Regions from separate parts of the Psychrobacillus sp. INOP01 genome, predicted to be linked through region 1. Evidence: predicted binding sites of a transcription regulator. Region 1 holds the regulator's gene; each other region holds the start of a gene.
The links. The regulator Rex, encoded in region 1, represses fermentation and respiration genes when NADH is low (regulators of the CRP and FNR family bind a similar motif). The targets are predictions, from matches to a motif close to TTGTGAAATATTTCACAA.

Region 2: the regulator Rex is predicted to act here: its motif matches at 2,858-2,875, upstream of KD050_RS06460 (TIGR04053 family radical SAM/SPASM domain-containing protein).
Region 3: the regulator Rex is predicted to act here: its motif matches at 2,329-2,346, upstream of KD050_RS19665 (cytochrome c oxidase subunit 2A).
Region 4: the regulator Rex is predicted to act here: its motif matches at 2,775-2,792, upstream of KD050_RS19855 (nitrate reductase subunit alpha).

What each region holds. Positions count from the first base shown of each region.
Region 1 is NZ_CP073315.1:1,482,393-1,487,306, forward strand. It holds gene groES (co-chaperone GroES) at 1-111, opposite strand, end outside; gene KD050_RS07430 (CPBP family intramembrane glutamic endopeptidase) at 299-1,036, shown strand; gene KD050_RS07435 (redox-sensing transcriptional repressor Rex) at 1,260-1,901, opposite strand; gene KD050_RS07440 (ABC-F family ATP-binding cassette domain-containing protein) at 2,032-3,963, shown strand; gene KD050_RS07445 (helix-turn-helix domain-containing protein) at 4,024-4,368, opposite strand; gene KD050_RS07450 (DinB family protein) at 4,436-4,914, opposite strand, start outside.
Region 2 is NZ_CP073315.1:1,270,908-1,275,821, reverse strand. It holds gene KD050_RS06485 (aminoglycoside phosphotransferase family protein) at 1-455, shown strand, start outside; gene KD050_RS06480 (class I SAM-dependent methyltransferase) at 571-1,326, shown strand; gene KD050_RS06475 (hypothetical protein) at 1,354-1,620, shown strand; gene KD050_RS06470 (Crp/Fnr family transcriptional regulator) at 1,683-2,375, opposite strand; gene KD050_RS06465 (DUF2249 domain-containing protein) at 2,550-2,789, shown strand; gene KD050_RS06460 (TIGR04053 family radical SAM/SPASM domain-containing protein) at 2,940-4,073, shown strand; gene KD050_RS06455 (YbaK/EbsC family protein) at 4,240-4,737, shown strand; gene KD050_RS06450 (NUDIX hydrolase) at 4,721-4,914, shown strand, end outside.
Region 3 is NZ_CP073315.1:3,999,311-4,004,224, reverse strand. It holds gene KD050_RS19675 (dynamin family protein) at 1-1,379, opposite strand, end outside; gene KD050_RS19670 (chemotaxis protein CheX) at 1,759-2,211, shown strand; gene KD050_RS19665 (cytochrome c oxidase subunit 2A) at 2,410-2,532, shown strand; gene KD050_RS19660 (cupredoxin domain-containing protein) at 2,555-3,031, shown strand; gene KD050_RS19655 (b(o/a)3-type cytochrome-c oxidase subunit 1) at 3,033-4,700, shown strand.
Region 4 is NZ_CP073315.1:4,043,184-4,048,097, forward strand. It holds gene ric (iron-sulfur cluster repair di-iron protein) at 83-781, shown strand; gene modA (molybdate ABC transporter substrate-binding protein) at 890-1,672, shown strand; gene modB (molybdate ABC transporter permease subunit) at 1,653-2,336, shown strand; gene KD050_RS19855 (nitrate reductase subunit alpha) at 3,067-4,914, shown strand, end outside.

The sequences.
Region 1 (4,914 bases):
TCCTTCTTGCGGTTTTTCTTTAGCAGAGTCTGGAAGTACGATGCCAGATGCTGTTTTTTCCTCAGCTTCGATTAATTCGATTACGATACGATCACCTAATGGTCTTAACAAGTGAAACTACCTCCCTAAAATAGTAAAATATAATATTATTAGCACTCTTACTCTTCGAGTGCTAACCCACTTATAATAATAATTAATCACAGAACATTTTGCAAGTGAGAAGCTATCTTTTTCTTTTATTTTCTATTTCCGATACAATAAGTGAAGAAGGTACATATAGAGAGGAATAAAAATTTTCATGAAACAACAAAAAACTGGTATCTACATTTTAATCATCTACTGTGTTATGCAATTATCAGGAGCTGTGCTTGTGCCAATCCTGCCGTCCCTTTATAAGTTATTAGAAGCAAGGGGCGTGGAAAATCCAGCAATTATTATTTCTGGTTGGTGGGTATTTCTTAGCATGGGAATCGCCACATTAATCACCCTGTTAATCATCCGAAAAGACAATACATACTTGAAACCATTAAAGGGTAAGCCAAGTCCAACCCTTCAAACAATCGGTTGGGGAATTGCCGGTTTTTTTCTAGTATTTGTTGGCCAGGGTATTGCAGCTAGTATTGAACTTAGATTTGGTGTTGATCCTGGATCAGAGAATACAACACAATTTATCGAAATTGCCCACGCCGTTCCTTTAGCTATTTTTTCTATCGTTATTTTTGCTCCTATATTAGAGGAGCTCATATTTCGACGCATCATTTTCGGAACTCTATTGCCAAAAACGAATTTCTTTGTAGCTGCTTCTGTCAGTGCAATTGTTTTCGGAATTATCCACTTTGACTTTACGCACATCCTACTATATGCGGTTTCTGGGTTTATATTCGCTTTTATCTATTACAAGACGAAGCGGATAATCGCATCTATTATTTCGCATATGCTATTAAATGGATTTGTTGTACTCGTTCAATTTTACGGAGAAGACATTCAACAGTTTTTTGAGCAATATTCAAACATGCAGTTAATATTTTTTCATTAATTTATGTTGAATTTAACTATTGGCGGATTTTAACGTTGGCGGCAGCTCCTACGTAAAAGCGACGTGATTAGACCCCGTAGTCAAACTTTAGCGCACTAGGAGGCTCAGCATTTCGCCCATGGAAAGCCTCCGCCATAAGCGAAGATCAACAGTGGATTTTAAAAGAGTTTTTCATCAATAAAAGCCTTTGACCTAATAGCATTGTGGTCAAAGGCTTTTTTTGTTATTCAGTAAGTTCGTTTCTTATTAAATAAATAAGGGTCTGCAATTCGACAGAAAGATCGATTGTATGTACTCGGATAGCGTCGGTTGTTTGTAAACGAATGGGCGTAAAGTTTAATATTCCTTTAATCGAAGAAGCCTCCAATTGATCAGCAACTTGCTGCGCAGATCGACTTGGCAATGTGAAAATGACTAGTTCAATTCCGTATTCATCTAACTTTTCGAGCATAACACTCGAATGATATACAGGAATATCACTTATTGTCGTTCCATCCACTGGAGCTTTTGTATCAAATGCCACAACAATTTTTGTATTGTGGTTTTTTTGGAAATTATATTTTAGAAAAGCAGTTCCCAAACTACCAACCCCAATGAGAGCCACATTCGCTGCCTCATCCTGGTCGAGTGTTTTACGGAAAAACTCAAGTAATGTTGGAACGTCATAACCGTAGCCTTTTTTTCCAAGCGCACCAAAATGAGAGAAGTCTCTTCGGATTGTAGCTGAATCTATTTTCATCGCTTCACTCAATTCCTGTGAAGAAACTCGTTTATGTCCAGCATTATGAAAGCTTTGTAAAAATCTATAATATAAAGGTAGTCTTTTCGTAGTTGCTTGAGGAATTCTCGGTATTTCTGGTTTCATAAAAATCCTCCTAGTTTAGTCAAACAAATCGTTATTATCTTACTAGACATTTCTACCATTGTAAAGCTATGGCGTTGCAACAACAAGCCCTATCTATTACACTTAAGTTAGAATTGAGGTGCGAATAATTGTGATCGTTTTACAAGTCAATCAAATAACAAAATCCTTTAACGGCGAAGATATATTAACAAACGTAAAGCTAGAGGTTCAGGATCGTGACCGGGTTGCCCTTGTGGGTAGAAACGGTGCCGGAAAATCTACTTTACTTAAAATAATAGCAGGTGAAATGTCATACGATTCAGGCGAAATCATTATGCCTAAAAATATTCGTCTTGGCTATTTAGAGCAACATGCAGGACTCGAATCCAAGCTGTCCATCTGGGGGGAAATGATGACGATCTTCAGTCATCTTATTAACTCAGAAAAAGAGCTTCGTTCCTTAGAATCACAAATGGCAGACCCTTCTATATATGAAGATACTGAGGTTTATGCGAGAGTGGCAGCAACGTATGATGAATTACAGCTGGCCTTTAATGAGGCTGGTGGTTATCGCTTCGAATCAGATATCCGCTCCATCTTACATGGCATGCAGTTTTTCCCAGATGATTACGATAAGCCTGTCCAAGCATTATCAGGAGGGCAAAAAACGAGGCTAGCACTAGCTAAAATGCTTCTAAGCAAGCCAGACTTACTTATTCTCGATGAGCCTACCAACCATTTGGACATTCAAACGCTAAGTTTTTTAGAAAACTATTTGAAAAATTATAATGGCGCAGTTCTTATTGTGTCGCATGATCGATACTTTTTAGACCAGGTAGTCAACTTTGTGTACGAAGTATCTCGTCATAATGTAGCAAGATACGTTGGCAACTATAGCTCCTACTTAACGCAAAAAGCAAAAAACTATGAGTTAGATAGAAAGAAGTATGAAAAACAGCAAGAGGAAAAAGCAAAGCTAGAGGATTTTGTCAGTAAAAACCTAGCACGTGCCTCTACTACTAAAATGGCCCAATCTAGACGTAAGGTTATCGAAAAGACAGATTGGATGGATTCACCAGATGGAGATGAAAAATCTGCCTCATTCGGGTTTACTATCGACCGTCCTAGTGGCAATGATGTGCTCCGTCTAGAGGAAATCGCAGTCGGTTATCCAAACAAGACCGTTTCATCTAATATATCGTTTTCTGTATACAAGCAGGATCGAATTGCACTCGTTGGACCAAATGGGGTCGGAAAATCGACTCTATTAAAAACAATTATGAAACAACTGGAGGCTGCTGGAGGGAAAATCCAGTACGGTACAAATGTCCAATTTGGATACTATGACCAAGAACAAGCAGCACTAACTGGCAATAAAACTGCATTACAAGAACTATGGGATGAATGGCCGTTGATGAATGAAAGAGATGTCCGTACCGTATTAGGTCGTTTCTTGTTTACAGGGGATGATGTACAAAAAACGGTATCTACATTATCCGGTGGTGAAAAGGCAAGACTTGCTCTTGCAAAACTAATGCTTTTAAAAGCGAACACCCTTGTACTCGATGAGCCTACCAACCATCTAGACTTAGACAGTAAAGAGGTTCTTGAAAATGCATTGCTCGACTTTCCAGGGACTATCATATTCGTATCCCATGACCGATATTTCATCAACAGAATTGCAACAAAGGTTATTGAATTAGCAAGCGAAGATGCAACTCTATTCCTTGGAGATTATGACTATTACTTAGAGAAAAAAGAAGAAATGGAAGAGCTTGCTTTAGAAAATGCCGTAGTTGAAAATACGGTAGTTACGAAAGTGAACACATCCACAATAGATAAAGAAGCAAAGAAAAAGGAACGCCAGCTTCGACGTCAGCTAGAGGAACTAGAAAGTCAGATTCCAACCGTTGATGCGGAAATTGCTTCGATTGAAGAAAAGCTATGTGACCCTGAAATTTTCCAAGATCACGAAGCTGTTCAACGATTGCAGCGTAATCTGGATGAGCTTAAAGAAAAACAAGATGAGTTGTCCAATGAATGGTTAGAATTACAGGAGCAACTAGAAGAAATAGCACCATAAAGAAAAAAGGTAGTGAAACCAATTCGTTTGGCTTTACTACCTTTTCTAATCCCTTTTATTTTACTCTTTTTCATTCCTATTTGTAGTTGATTCATTTATCCATATATCTAAAGACTTTTTTGAAAAGATATACTCCCCATATACTTTTGAATAAGGGAACATCATACCAGAAAATGAACCATAGTTATTCAAGTGTGTTTTTTCCTGACTAATAATTGCCTTGATCGATTTTTCACTTATTTTCAGATAATCAGATGCTTCCGATAATGATAAAACTTCATCAACAAATTGGTAATTCACAACTTCTACTTCCGAGTTCTGTTGATGCATAATCGCATTTCCTATCCAAAAACCACTGAAAGCTATTGAAATAGCTAATATTACGATAGAATATTCCTTTTTCATAAGTCACTTCCCCTTGATATTCGTGAATGTAGATGGACATTACTTCTCCGCTTGAATCATGAAGCAATCATTTACTTTTTGCTGAATCAGCAAGGCCACGTCCAATTACATTAGCAGATACCGGCTTCTCTCCTAATTCCCTTGCCCAAATGGATAATTGTCCGATATGGTGTATCTCATGTGCAATTACATGTCGAACAACTTCACCCCAAGTATCCTGTTCAATCCTTCCATCTGATAACGTATCGTAAAGTATGCGACTTTCCATAGCATCATTCCAGTCGTTCACAAAGGGTTCGACTTCCAATCGAAATTCAGCGTCTAATTGCCGTACTTTTTCAAGCGTATTATAATTTTCAAAACTCTCCTGAAAGTCGGGCTTATCTTGCAAAATGCGAATCCAACTCCATTCCACATCAACTATATGAAATAAAGTTTCTAGAATACTTCCTACTCCACCTGTACGTTTGCATAACAGATCTTTTTCACTTAATCTCTCACACCATTGATACCATTCTTCCCTAACCATCCAATTATACTGAAAAA
Region 2 (4,914 bases), 210 kb from region 1:
AACAGCAAATCCATATGATTGTTCCAAGTTCACTTGAACCTATGTCCCAAAAATTAAGACTTCAAATTGAATCGGCTCCTATTTTGGATCAGAGACAAAAGTATAAATTAATGAATAGGCTTGAATTGCTGACATATGAAAAAAGACTTTGTCATGGAGATTTCCATCCTTTTAATTTGGTTATGTCTGATAAAAATATAACAATTATTGATTGGGTTGATGCGAGTGCAGGAGATATTCGTGCTGACATATATCGTACTTACCTATTGTATTCACAGTTTTCAACGGAATTAGCAGAGATATATCTACAGCTTTACTGTAAGAGGAGCGGTTTGTCGAAAGAAGAGGTTTTTGAATGGGCACCAATTATTGCAGGAGCAAGATTATCTGAAACTGTATCATCTGAAAATTCTCAACGCCTGATTGAAATTATAAATCGTTACTGTCCTCAATAATATTGTCATAGTCAAGGGCTTACCCAAATTAGGAGCCGGAGTTTTTCTATTATTATTTGTTAAATCATCAGAAGAATGAGTTGTGTATTTAATTTTTAGAGATGGAGAGGAAATTATGACTACTGAAATCATAAAACAAAACAAGCAAAGTTGGGATGTGGTAGCTCACCATTTTAATGGAGTAGATGCTTTGCCTAATTATGGTCCCTTTGCTCAAACTGAAAAGGAATTAGGATTATTAGAAGATGTGGCAAACAAGAAAGTACTGGATATTGGTTGCGGAAGCGGACACTCATTATTGTATATGGCGGAAAGGGGGGCTAGCGAACTTTGGGGAGTCGACCTTTCTGAGAAGCAGATTAAGACTGCCGAGGAAACGCTACAAGGTTTAGAAACTCATTTATTTTGTTCCCCTATGGAAGTTGATATTGGATTACCGAAATTGTATTTTGACTGTGTGTACTCTATTTATGCTATTGGATGGACTACTGATTTGACTACTACCTTTAGATTAATTTATTCCTATTTGAAGCAAGGAGGAAGCTTTGTATTTAGTTGGGATCATCCGTTATATCCTCATATTGCCAGTCAAAATGGGCAACTTAGTCTTAATGGTTCATACCAGGAAGAAGGAGTAACAACATATCCGAACTTCAAAGGTGAAGATGCTCCGATGGTAATTCCTAAAAGAAAGCTCAGTACATATATAAATGAATTGATAAAAGTAGGATTCACGATTGACTCTGTAATAGAAAGTGATGTATCAGTAAATTATGAGTCGACTAAGGAAGAAGTATCTGATCGGTATTATTCTTTATACAAAGCAAAAAGATTCCCGACTACTATGATTATTAAAGTTACAAAAAAATAGTATGAGCTTTTAGATGGAGGAGAGAAAATGGAGGAGGACAATAAGTTCACTTTATATTTTCATACGTTTGTAGGTGCATTAGGTCTGATTCTTTTAACAGTAACTATCATCAAATATTATGAAATTATTGAAGTTAGTTCTGGTTATTTGCTACCTTTCTTTGGATTTATTCTTACGTTTTCTTATATAAATTATCTGGAAAATAAAGCTGGTGTTAGTAAAAAAGTTATTTGGATCAGATCTATTTCGTCAATCATTATATTGCTGTTAATTTCAAAGGTATTATTTTTTTAATATCTCAATTTCTAATAATCATAAAAAAGGCATCCAATTAATTTGGTTGCCTTTTTGTCTCTTTAAAACAATTCATCTTTTAATTTGTCCATGTTCAAAATAATATTGCCTGCTGGATCAGAGCTAATTAGTTTTGACTTTTTCAAAGAAGTGAGCGTTCTGCTAACTGTTTCACGGCTTGAACCGATCATATTAGCTAAATCTCGGTTTGTGAACTGCGTTGTGAAGATATAGTGATCGTCGTCGTGTTTCTTCCCATGACTTTTTACTAGGCGTATTAACAGCAAAATAATTTGTTCGTATGTATTATGCAAAATTTTCTCTTCCAACCGATTTTGTAAGTCTACGATTTTATCTCCGAGTATTCGGAAAATCTTTACACAAATTTCTGGATTAGTTTTTAGAAATTGCTCGAACAAATGAATTGGGATATATATTAAAACCGCATCCTCTGATACCTCTGCATGAGCGGGATAGGTACCTTTGCGAAAGAATCCCATATGAGGAAACATTTCACCCTCCCCAAGAACATTGATGATTTGTTCTTTTCCTTGCATATCCGTACGATATATTTTTATTTGTCCTTGATGTATGAAGTACACATTGGTTAGTGGATCATCTTGCATAAAAATATGAGTACCTTGGCGATAAAACCGATTTTTTGCCAAATCAAGTATTGGTTCTATTTCTGCATTGGTCAAATCTTTAAATAAGGAAAAACGTTGTAGAAGTGCTTGTATCGATTCCACATTCATGTAGCTCATCCTTTCTCCCAGAGACTGTCATTTTCATTGTACCATCAAAAGTTTGTCTTTGGAGAACTATGACAAGTGATTAAAATCATAGGGGCGATGTGTTTTTTCTCACTTCTGTTTAAAATAGTAAGCCTTATGATATGAACAGAATCAAAAATATTGGAGGGAACGATAATGAGTAATATTCCATTTGCAGTAAAACTAAACGCACCAGATATTGAACCAAGAATTCGTCATCCAAGAATATTTGAAGCATTTGATGCTATACAGTCTGGGGAGTTTTTGGAGCTTTCCAATGACCATGATCCAAAACCATTACTCTATCAATTTATGATGGAACGTGAAGACACATACACCTGGGAATATATTGAAAACGGTCCCAATCATTGGAGGGTCGCTATCGGTAAAAAATAAAATATCTCTAAACGATCCTGGGATAAATTTTCTGGGATCTTTTGTTTATCTCGCATTAAATACTCAGTAAGTGAATAATATCACTTCGGATTTAATATGAAAATGTTAGACTCCAAGTATAAGATGTTTCTTGCAATAGGAGGAAAAATTATGTTTTCACGAGATTATAATGAAAATCCATTTATCGTTATTTGGGAGTTAACCCGTGCATGTCAGCTACATTGTTTACATTGTCGTGCAGAGGCTCAGCATCATAGACATCCATTGGAGTTAACATTAGGTGAAGGTAAAAAGTTAATAGATGATATTTATGAAATGGAAAATCCATTACTTGTATTTACAGGTGGGGATCCGTTGGAACGACCAGATGTATTTGATATAGCCGAGTATGCTATAAAAAAGGGCGTTCGTGTATCTATGACTCCATCAGCTACTCCAAATGTGACGAAAGAAGCAATGCAAAAGGCAAAAGATATTGGGCTAGCTAGGTGGGCTTTTAGTATTGATGGGCATTGTGCAGAGGTTCACGATCACTTTAGGGGGACGACTGGTTCGTTTGATTTGACGATGAAGGCTATCGAATATTTAAATGAATTAGGAATGCCTTTACAGATTAATACAGTTATTTCGAGATATAACTATGCATACTTAGAGGAGTTAGCGGAAATGGTTGAGAAGTTTAATTGTGTACTATGGAGCGTATTCTTCCTAGTTCCAACTGGTAGAGGGAAAGAAACAGACATGATCTCACCTGCAGAGCATGAAAAAGTGTTTAGATGGTTATATAATCTATCAAAACGCGTACCATTTGATATTAAAACAACAGCAGCCCAGCATTATCGCCGAGTAGTTATTCAACAAAAACTACGCGAACAAAAAGGATTGAGCGATAAAGAGCATATCTTCTATGAAGATGCATTAACAATGGGTGATACCGGTAAAATCGATGGTCTAGGAAGAGCGCCAAAAGGAGTAAACGATGGGAATGGCTTTGTCTTTATCTCGCATACAGGTGATGTGTTTCCGAGTGGACTACTACCGATAAAAGCTGGAAATGTCCGTCAAACACCATTAGTAGAAATTTACCGTGATTCGGAGGTATTCCAAAACCTTCGTAGTCCCGATAAATATAAAGGAAAATGTGGAGTCTGCGAGTTCAATAAAGTGTGCGGAGGATCCAGATCCAGAGCATACAATGTTACGGGAGATTATATGGAAAGCGAACCATACTGCGTATATATACCGCAGTCCATGCGCAAGAAAAAAAAGCAACCAACTGTATAACTATAAAGCAAGTAATAGGGGGAGATGCTATTACTTGTTTTTTTATGGGCTGACAAGATTGGGTTATGAGCAAATTTATTTTAGGCTAGGCAAATTTCCATGAAAACAAGTAGAATAGATGTATTAGTCAGAAAAATACGGCGAAAGAGTAACGAGGGATTAGATAATGGCAATTGAACTAGTAAGAGAGTATTTTAAAGAATTTGGTATGGAAAACAAAATTCAAGAATATGAGGCGTCTAGTGCCACCGTGGAATTAGCGGCTGTCGCATTGAATGTCGAACCTGCTAGGATAGCTAAAACACTTTCTTTTAAAATTGAGGATGGCTGTATACTCGTAGTAGCTGCTGGTGATACAAAAATTGATAACGCAAAATTTAAGAGTATATTCGGTGTGAAAGCAAAAATGCTATCTCCAGAAGAAGTATTAGAACAGGTGGGACATGCAGTTGGAGGAGTTTGTCCATTTGGAATTCCAGCACATATTAACGTTTATCTAGACGAGTCATTAAAACGTTTTGAGACGGTTTTACCAGCTTGTGGGAGCAGTAATAGTGCAATTGAGCTTTCATGTGAAGAACTTTTTACCTTTGCAAAAGCGGCTGAGTGGGTAGATGTTTGTAAAGGTTGGTATGAGGAGGAAAAAAGTGGATATATCGTTTAAGACTACGGAGGGTAGATTTAATTATCGTGTTGCAGGATTGTTGGTACACGATGAGAAACTGCTGGTTATGCAAGACAAAGGCCAACCATATTATTATGTGCCAGGTGGTCGTATCAAGATGAACGAAAAAAGCGAAGATGCCGTAAAGCGTGAAATAAAAGAAGAACTCGGAATAGA
Region 3 (4,914 bases), 1.8 Mb from region 1:
TTGGCAAAGTTTAGGATTGCATTACCGCTTGTACTTGCTCCTTCGTGTAAAGAATTGTCTATAAGATCAGTAGAAACACTAAATTGTATTGCATCGATTTGATTTGCCTTATCTTCGGTTAATAAAGAAACGTCTTTTAACATGCGTTTCATCAATAATTTCATATGAGTAGTAATATTGGTGGCAATAATTTTATCTAACGAGCTAATAATTTCGTTGAGTCTTCTTTGTCTCTCTTCCTCTGTTTTCTTTTTACTCCCTAAAAAACCAACTTTAAAATTGGATTGCTTACTCTCCGCATAAGACTTCAAAGCTTCGCGCATTTCAAACGTCATAATAGAAGCATTTTCTAGTATGTTTTTACGAAGGTCTTCAAAGGTCTTTTTCCAAAGAGTAACATCTTGAAGTTTTACTTGTTTCTGAGCAAGTTCCAATTGTTCTTTAATATCTTCTTTGTTGTTCCAATCCTCTTCGCTCAGCTGACTCTCAAAGGTTTCAAAACATGCTGCTTTTTCATCCTCTAAAAAATGTAAATGCTCATCTATTAACTTTTCTAATGTAGCCTGAGCTAGTGTAAGATAATAATCCTCTTTGTTTTCAATAGAGCTAGTCACTATTTGTTGAACCTGTGGAAAATCATTATGTATGAAATCATTATTTTTTAAGCTAGTATAAAAAATCCCTTTTGGATCAACAGACCAAGAATTAAAAGCATCTGCAACCGATTGTTTATAGGCTGTAAAAGGCAATTCTTCTTCTCTATGCTTATCCACTTGGTTTACGATTAAATATACATTTTCATTATAATGAAGTAATTGCTTCGTAAATTGAAAGTTTAACTCTGACTGAACGTGATTGTAATCCATTACGTAAAAAACAATATCAGCCAAATGCAAGGCAGATTCAGTGGAAATACGATGTGCATCATCTGTCGAGTCTACTCCAGGGGTATCCATTATTGTAATTCCTTCAGGGAGACTTGAACCAGCATGTCCTATTTCAATTTGAGAAACTTTACTTCCATCTTTTGAATATTTTTTTACTAGTTGAATATCATACTCCCCAGAAAATCTGACTGGTGGTTGATCCACAAAGTGAACTAGAGCATAGTTTTCAGCTGTATTTTGAACTGTAACGATATTTGCTGAGGTAGGAATCGGGCTAGTTGGAAGCAATTGTTCATTAACCAATGCATTAATCATACTAGATTTACCAGCCGAAAAGTGACCTGCAAAGGCAATAGTAAATGTGCCTTTTTCCAATTTCCCAGCAAACAGTTTGGATTTTCGATACCGTTCGTCGTCATTGTTTCCTTTGAAAATAGTTGCTAGTAATGCATTTTGTTCTTTTATCTCTTGTATTTCCTTTGAGTTCTGCATATAAAAATTTTATCTCCTTCATAATTCGACAATGTACATCTATCATAGCAAAAATTTAAAGCCTATAACAATATTCTTTGACTCTTTTATACGATAAAAAAAAGACTCTATTTGCTTTCGCAATAAAGTCATCTGGATTGTTCATGTTATTTTTGCTTTTGGCGCTGTAGACTTTAAAATATATGCTGTTACCCCACTATACACTAAAATAGATAATCCAATTATTACAGCTAACATATATATCGCCCTCTCAACTGAATTTGATATTCATTCTCATCGACATAATACCATAGTATATTTTAAAATTCTACAATACCTATTCTTTTTTCCTATATTACATGATAAAATCGATACATCTATACTAGATGGAGGGGAAAAAATGAGCGCTTCAAAACATATTCAAACAATTTTAAACGGAACAATCCAATCTTTAAAATCAGTCATACCAATTGCAATGGATATAAAATCCCCTTCCTTGATGGTTCAACCATTCGAACAAAAAGAAATGGGTGTACTAATTGGAATTATCGGTGATATTAAAGGGCGAATAATTATTGACTCCACAGCTGATTCCTTTTCTGCAATTGGAGCAACCATGTTCGGTATGCCATTAGAAGGTGAAATGCTCGAATCATTTACAGGCGAGCTTGGGAATATGGTCGCAGGGAATATTTGTACTTCCGTTGCTGCTAATGGAGTTGAAATTGATATTACTCCACCTACTGTTATTGTTGGCACTACCAGGTTATATGGATTTCAACATGCTTTTAAACTTCCTGTAGTGATTGAAAATATTGGTGAAATGGCAATTATCTTAACTATAGATGAATAAGAACAGAGCCTCCTTTTGTAGGAAGGTTCTTTTTTTATGTAAAAAAACCTGTCTAATTAGGCGAACCCCCTAGGAAACTATCACATTTCACATATAGTTCACAGTTTACATACGTAAGTGTGATTTTTATCACATCTTCTATTAACCATTATATTTATTATGGAATTATACAAGTTGAATAGGAGGAGGTGTAAGTAAATGTCGAAAAAGAAAGAAAAAGATTCAGATTTAAAAGGCACTCTTTATTCAGTTGGTTTTGTTGGCTTATTTATATTAGTTTCTTGGTTCATGGCATTTTACTTATTCATAGACAGATTTTAATTTAATTGGAGGTTAAAGACTTATGCATATTCATAAGTATGAAAAGTGGTGGCTAACTTTTGGGATTAGCTCATTGGTATTATTTTTAGTTATAGTTGGTTTTAGTGCATTTCATTATGGTTCACACCCCCCAACTGGAAAAGTTTACATCGATCCTGAGCGAGTTGATGAGATAGCACCTTTTAATAATCCAGGGGTTCATAAAGTAGAAGGTAAAGAATGGGACTATGAAGTAGTTCTAGTTGCATCTGCATTTTACTATAATCCACCTGAGATTGAGGTACCATTAGGTTCCACCGTAAAGTTCATATCAACAACTAAAGACGTTGTTCATGGATTTCAAGTTGCTGGAACAAATATTAATATGATACTAGAACCAGGTTACGTTTCGGAATATGTAACAACGGTGGACAAATCTGGCGAGTTTTTAATCTTATGTAATGAATATTGTGGCATCGGACACTCTTCTATGACGTCCAAGTTAAAGGTGGTGGAGTAAAATGACAACGATTAAAGAAAAAGCAAAAGATTTCACAAAAGTCGACCGTCGTGATGGTAAACTAGCCCTTGCTCATATATATGTAGCATTTATCGCTTTATTCATCGGAGGTCTTTGTGGTTTATTACAAGTTCTAGTTCGCTCTGGTAAATTTACACTCCCATGGGGAATTGGGTATTATCAAATTTTAACTGTTCATGGTGTGTTATTAGGTCTTATTTTAACAACTTATTTTATACTTGGTTTTCAAATTGCTGCTATGAGCAGAACTTCTGGAACTTTTACAGACAAACAACGTTTACTCGGTTGGATAGGTTTCTGGGTAATGACTACTGGTACGGTTGCAGCTGCAACGATGGTATTACTAAACGAAGCTTCTGTTTTGTATACATTCTATGCTCCTCTTCAAGCACATTGGATTTTTTATGTGGGAATGGCTCTGGTAGTTGTAGGATCATGGATTGTTGGTATTGCACAAATTATGAAGTATAACGAATGGCGTAAAGCTCATCCGGGTGAATCTAGTCCCCTTCTATCCTTTATGGTAATTGTCAATATGGCAATGTGGATTATTTGTTCTTTAGGGGTAGCTGTGGAAGTTGTATTCCAACTAATTCCATGGTCATTAGGCTGGGTTGATAAAGTGGATGTTTTACTTTCTCGTACTTTATTCTGGTATTTCGGTCATCCATTAGTTTACTTCTGGTTGTTACCTGCGTATATGGTTTGGTATGTCGTGATTCCAAAAATTATTGGAGGTAAAATTTTCTCTGATGCCTTAGCAAGACTTTCATTCATGTTATTTTTACTGTTCTCTATTCCAGTTGGATTTCATCACCAGTTAACAGAACCAGGGATTGAATCATTTTGGAAGTTTTTACAAGTAATATTAACAATGATGGTAGTTATTCCTTCTTTGTTAACGGCATTCTCTATGTTTGCTACATTTGAATTACGTGGTAGACAGCTTGGTGGTAAAGGGTTGTTTGGATGGGTGAAAAAACTACCTTGGCAAGATGCTAGATTTACAGTTCCATTTATCGGAATGGCCGCATTTATACCTGCTGGTGCTGGCGGTATTATTAACGCATCTCACCAGATGAATCAGTTAATTCACAACACGATTTGGGTTACTGGTCATTTCCATTTAACAGTAGCAACAACTGTTGTTTTAACATTCTTTGGTGCTTCTTACTGGTTATTACCTCACCTAACTGGTAGAATTTTAACGAAACAAATGAATAAGTTAGCTATTATTCAAGCTATTGTTTGGACGGTTGGTATGTCGATCATGTCAGGTGCAATGCATATTGTTGGATTAATGGGAGCACCTCGTCGCTCGGATTTTTCTACCTACGGTGGTGCTGAACAAGCAACGGAATGGATTCCTTACCAAATAGCACAGGCAGTAGGTGGAACAATTCTATTCGTCGGTATTATTTTAATACTTTATATTGTAGTAAATCTGTTATTTTTTGCCCCTAAAGGTGAAACAGAGTTTCCTGTTGGAGAGGTTTCAGAGAATGCAGAAAAAACTCCAATGTGGTTGGAAAATTGGAAGATTTGGCTAACAATATGTATTGCGTTAATCTTGTTTGCTTATACTGTTCCAGTTATTGATATGATTCAAAATGCTCCTCCAGGTTCAAAAGGATATAAATTCTGGTAGTAAGAAATATAAAGAAATGGTTAGTCGAGACGTATGTCAAGACTAACCATTTTTATATATTCCACTAGGATTAGAAGATTCCATAAACTAGTTGACATTAGAAAGCATATGACGCCCTTACCTGTTTTCTATCTTTACCGAAGTGCTTTGTATAAGACATATCGGTATATTATTACCGGTTAATTTTTGGAGAGGTTGGTCGTGACTGACTTCA
Region 4 (4,914 bases), 1.7 Mb from region 1:
GTAAAAGGGAACTCCCTAGTATTCTTTTTTAGTTTACAATTTACAATTAAATTGTAGACATTTAAAGAAGGGATTGAAGAAAATGACTTTATTATCCGTAGAAACAAATGTTTCAGAAATTGTAAAAGAAATACCACAAACTGGTGATTTGTTTAGAAAGCTTCGAATAGATTTTTGTTGCGGGGGAAAGGTGCCACTTAGAACTGCAGCGATAAATCAACAGTTAGACCCAGAAGAGGTACTAGAAAAAGTGAAAGGTATCCAATCAAAACAAACAGAATATCAACAAACGCTACCAACTTCTTTAGATGAGAAGGCGTTGATCGAACATATACAAACGAAGCATCATGCTTATTTACGTGAGGAATTACCTTCTTTGACACCTTATATAACAAAAGTATCAAAAGTACATGGCGAAAATCATCCACATCTCATCAGAGTTAAAGAGATTTTCACTGTTTTAAAAAGAGAATTAATAGACCATACCGATGATGAAGACAATGTTGTATTCCCATTAATAAAGGAATTTATAGCGAATCTAACAGAAGAGCATGTAGAGAATTTAAAACCACATGTACTAGAATTAGAAGAAGAACATGAAAATGCTGGTAATCTTCTTAAAGAGCTACGAGAGATAACTAATAATTTCACACCTCCAGAAAGTGCTTGCGGAACATTCAGATTAGTATATCAACGACTTGAGCAGCTTGAAAAAGACACATTTGAACATATTCATTTAGAGAATAATATATTATTTGAAAATGTGAGAAAAGCAATCTAACAGAAAGGTCGCTATTTAGTCGAAGTTACTTTGACAAAAGTAGCGACTATTTTTTTTTGGAGGATTAGGAGCTATAATTAGAGAAAGTGTTTAAGGTAGGAGGACATTATGAACAATATTATCAAATTAATCATAGCTTGCTTATTAATCGTTTCAGTTCTAGTAGCGTGTTCGCCGTTTAACAGTGAAGAAAATTCAAAAACAGAATTAACTATTTCTATTGCTTCGAGTCTAAAAGAAGCAGTGGAAGAGATAAAGAATACATATGAAACAGAAAACCCTCATATCAAATTGCACTTTAACTTTGGTGGTTCTGGTTCTCTACAGCAACAAATTTCCCAAGGAGCCCCAGTAGATCTTTTTTTCTCTGCGGCGGAAGATAAACTTGATTTGTTAGTGGAAGAGGGCCTTATTGATGAAACTGATGTTACTGATTTATTAGGAAATGAGTTAGTATTGATCGTTCCAAATGGTAAGGAAACATATATTAGTAGCTTTCAAGACCTCGATAAACAAGAAATAGAGAAAATCTCTATTGGAACCCCTGAAACTGTACCCGCAGGAAAATACGCAAAAGAATCATTGCAAAACCTAGGGATTTGGAATGATATAGAAGATAAAATAGTGTTTGCTAAAGATGTTAGACAAGTACTATCATACGTTGAGACAGGTAATGTAACGGCAGGAATTGTCTATAAAACAGATGTAATTTCTTCTGAAAAGGTAAAGGTAATCACTGCAGCAGAACAGCAAACACACACTGTAATCACGTACCCACTTGGGATTTTGAAGAAAACCAAACACTATGAAGAAGCAAAAGATTTCTATGATTATCTTCAAAGTGAGGAAGGATTAAAGGTTTTTAAGGATTATGGATTTACTATTAACTAACATTACTTTGAACGAGTTTTTTAATCCCATTTGGTTATCCTTGAAAATTACTATCATAGCTAGCGTTATAGTTATTATTTCTGGAATACTAGTAGGGAGACTTTTAGCGAGAAATTCATTCAAAGGAAAGTCGATTGTGGAAACAGTCCTATTGCTACCAATGGTGCTTTCCCCTACTGTTGTCGGATTTTTGCTGATTGTTTTATTTGGTCGAAATAGTATTTTTGGACAAGGGATCGAATGGTTGTTTAACCAGCCAATTATATTTACTTGGTGGGCTGCAGTGATTGCTTCTGTAGTTGTTGCTTTTCCATTAATGTACCAATCGGCCAAGTCCGGATTTCAAGCAATTGATACAACAATAGAGGAAGCTGCTAGAGTTGATGGGGCAAGTGAATGGAAGATTCTATACTATTTATCAATCCCTCTCGCATCTAAGTCTATTATTTCTGGTGCGATTTTAAGTTTTGCACGGGCGCTAGGTGAATTTGGTGCCACTTTAATGTTTGCAGGTAATATCCCTGGTCAAACCCAAACCCTACCTACAGCAATTTATACTGCAATTGATTCCGGAAATATGGAATTGGCTTGGCTCTGGGTTATTTCTATTATATTTATATCGTTTATCATGTTGATGATTATTCAGCGTAAAGAGAGTAATTGAATGCTATTTTGAGACTTAAGCAAATATGCTTAAGTCTTTTTTTGAAGAAGATTATACAATGATACTGCTGATTTCCGTTTCAGGCGGATGCTTTCCGCGGGCGAGAGGCCGAGCCTCCTCGTTCGCTACGCTCCCTGCGGGGTCTCGAAATTCTCGCTGTTCCCGCTGGAGTTGCCGCCTTTCTCTCCAATCAATAAAGGGAGTAGTACTTTATAATATGATTTTGCATAGCGTATCGCTGTAATAATAGAATTATATTAAGTTAAATTTATGGCAATTCGATCCAATCACCGTTTCTGAATTATGGGATCAATATTTTAACTATTCCCGTTGGAATTTAATGTGTTTTTACGGGATAAAAGTATAAATAATGTGGCTTTCTTAAAGAAGGCGACGGACAGGCAAATGGCATAAGATTACCGATAAAAGGGAGGATGATTGTGACGTCAGTCACAATCATCCTCTTTAAAAAATCGATCGATAATAATATAGCAACAAGTCTGTTCAAAGCCAACCGAAATGATGGAAACATGTTATGAGCATAGAAGGCGTCTTGCACTTTTCATTTATTTCCCCTAAGAATATAGTTCTCTAGGGAAATCCCAGTAGTGATTAGGACTTTCCCTAATGTCGATTAATGTCATAGTCTTTCATAATAATAGTATAAGAATGAGCAAGTAATTGATTCCCGTCATGCTATTCATTCGAAAAGGAAGGGTGATCGATACTAATGAAACGTAAATTTGGATTGAAGTATTTTAAGCCTACAGAAAAATATTCAGGAAGCTGGTCAATTCTTGAGCAAAAAAACCGAGACTGGGAAAATATGTACCGTGAACGTTGGTCTCACGACAAAGTAGTTCGTACGACGCACGGAGTTAACTGTACTGGATCATGTAGTTGGAAAGTATTTGTGAAAAACGGAATTATTACATGGGAAAATCAGCAAATAGATTATCCTTCATGTGGTCCTGAAATGCCAGAGTTTGAACCTAGGGGATGCCCTCGTGGAGCTTCATTCTCCTGGTATGAATATAGCCCGTTAAGAGTGAAATACCCTTATATGCGAGGACGACTATGGAGACTTTGGAAATCAGCTTTACATGAACACCAAAATCCAGTCGATGCATGGGCAAGTATTGTAGAAGATCCTGAGAAATCATTTACTTATAAACGTGCTAGAGGTAAAGGTGGACATGTTCGAGTTACGTGGCAAGATGCGATGGAATTGATATGTGCACAATTGATTTATACAATTCGTACGTATGGTCCTGATAGAATAGCTGGATTTACACCAATACCAGCAATGTCAATGATTAGCTATGCAGCTGGTTCGAGATTCATCAGCTTACTTGGCGGTGAAATGTTAAGTTTCTACGATTGGTATGCTGATTTACCACCTGCCTCTCCGCAAATCTGGGGAGAACAAACAGATGTACCGGAATCATCTGATTGGTATAATTCAGGCTATTTAATTATGTGGGGTTCAAATGTACCGCTAACTCGTACACCTGATGCCCATTTCATGACAGAGGTTCGTTATAAAGGAACGAAAGTTGTATCGGTTGCTCCTGACCATGCAGAAAACGTGAAATTTGCGGATAACTGGCTAGCTCCACATCCAGGAACGGATGCTGCTGTTGCTCAAGCAATGACCCACGTTATTTTAGATGAGTTTTATGTACAACGAAAAGAAGAAATGTTTATTAACTATGCAAAACAATATACAGATATGCCGTTTTTAATCTTATTGGATGAACATGAAGGAATCCACAAAGCTGGACGATTCTTACGCGCAAGTGATTTTGGAGATACTACGGAGAATGCTGAGTGGAAGCCAGTAATTATTGATGAAATTACAGCTAAAATAATCGTTCCAAATGGAACAATGGGTCAACGCTGGGAAGAAGATAAAAACTGGAATTTGATTTTAGAAAATGAAGATGGTACTAAAATTGATCCTGCTATGAGTGTTGAAAATTTTGAAGCAAGTCAAACAGAAATAGTCTTTCCTTTCTTTGATAATGTTTCAAATGGAACATTTAATAGGCATATACCTTCTAAAAAAGTTACGTTGGCAGATGGCACTACTCGTTTAGTGGTGACTGTATATGATTTAATGTTAAGTCAGTATGGTATTAATCGTGGTGAAAGTGAATTTAATGCAAAAGGGTATGATGATGCAGATTCGTTTTACACACCAGCTTGGCAGGAAAAAGTAACTGGTGTTAAATCCTCAGTAGTTGTACAAGTGGCTAGAGAATTTGCACAAAATGCTATTGATACAGAAGGTAGATCGATGATTATTATGGGGGCTGGTATTAACCATTGGTTCAATAGTGATACAATCTATCGTTCTATTTTAAACTTAGTTATTTTGACAGCTTCCCAAGGTGTTAACGGCGGTGGATGGGCACATTATGTTGGCCAAGAAAAAGTTCGCCCGATTGAAGGGTGGAGTACAATTGCGTTTGCCAAAGATTGGCAGGCACAACCGCGTCTACAAAATGCAACATCCTTCTTCTATTTTGCTACCGATCAGTGGAAATATGAAGAAATGGGTAATGATTCATTAAAA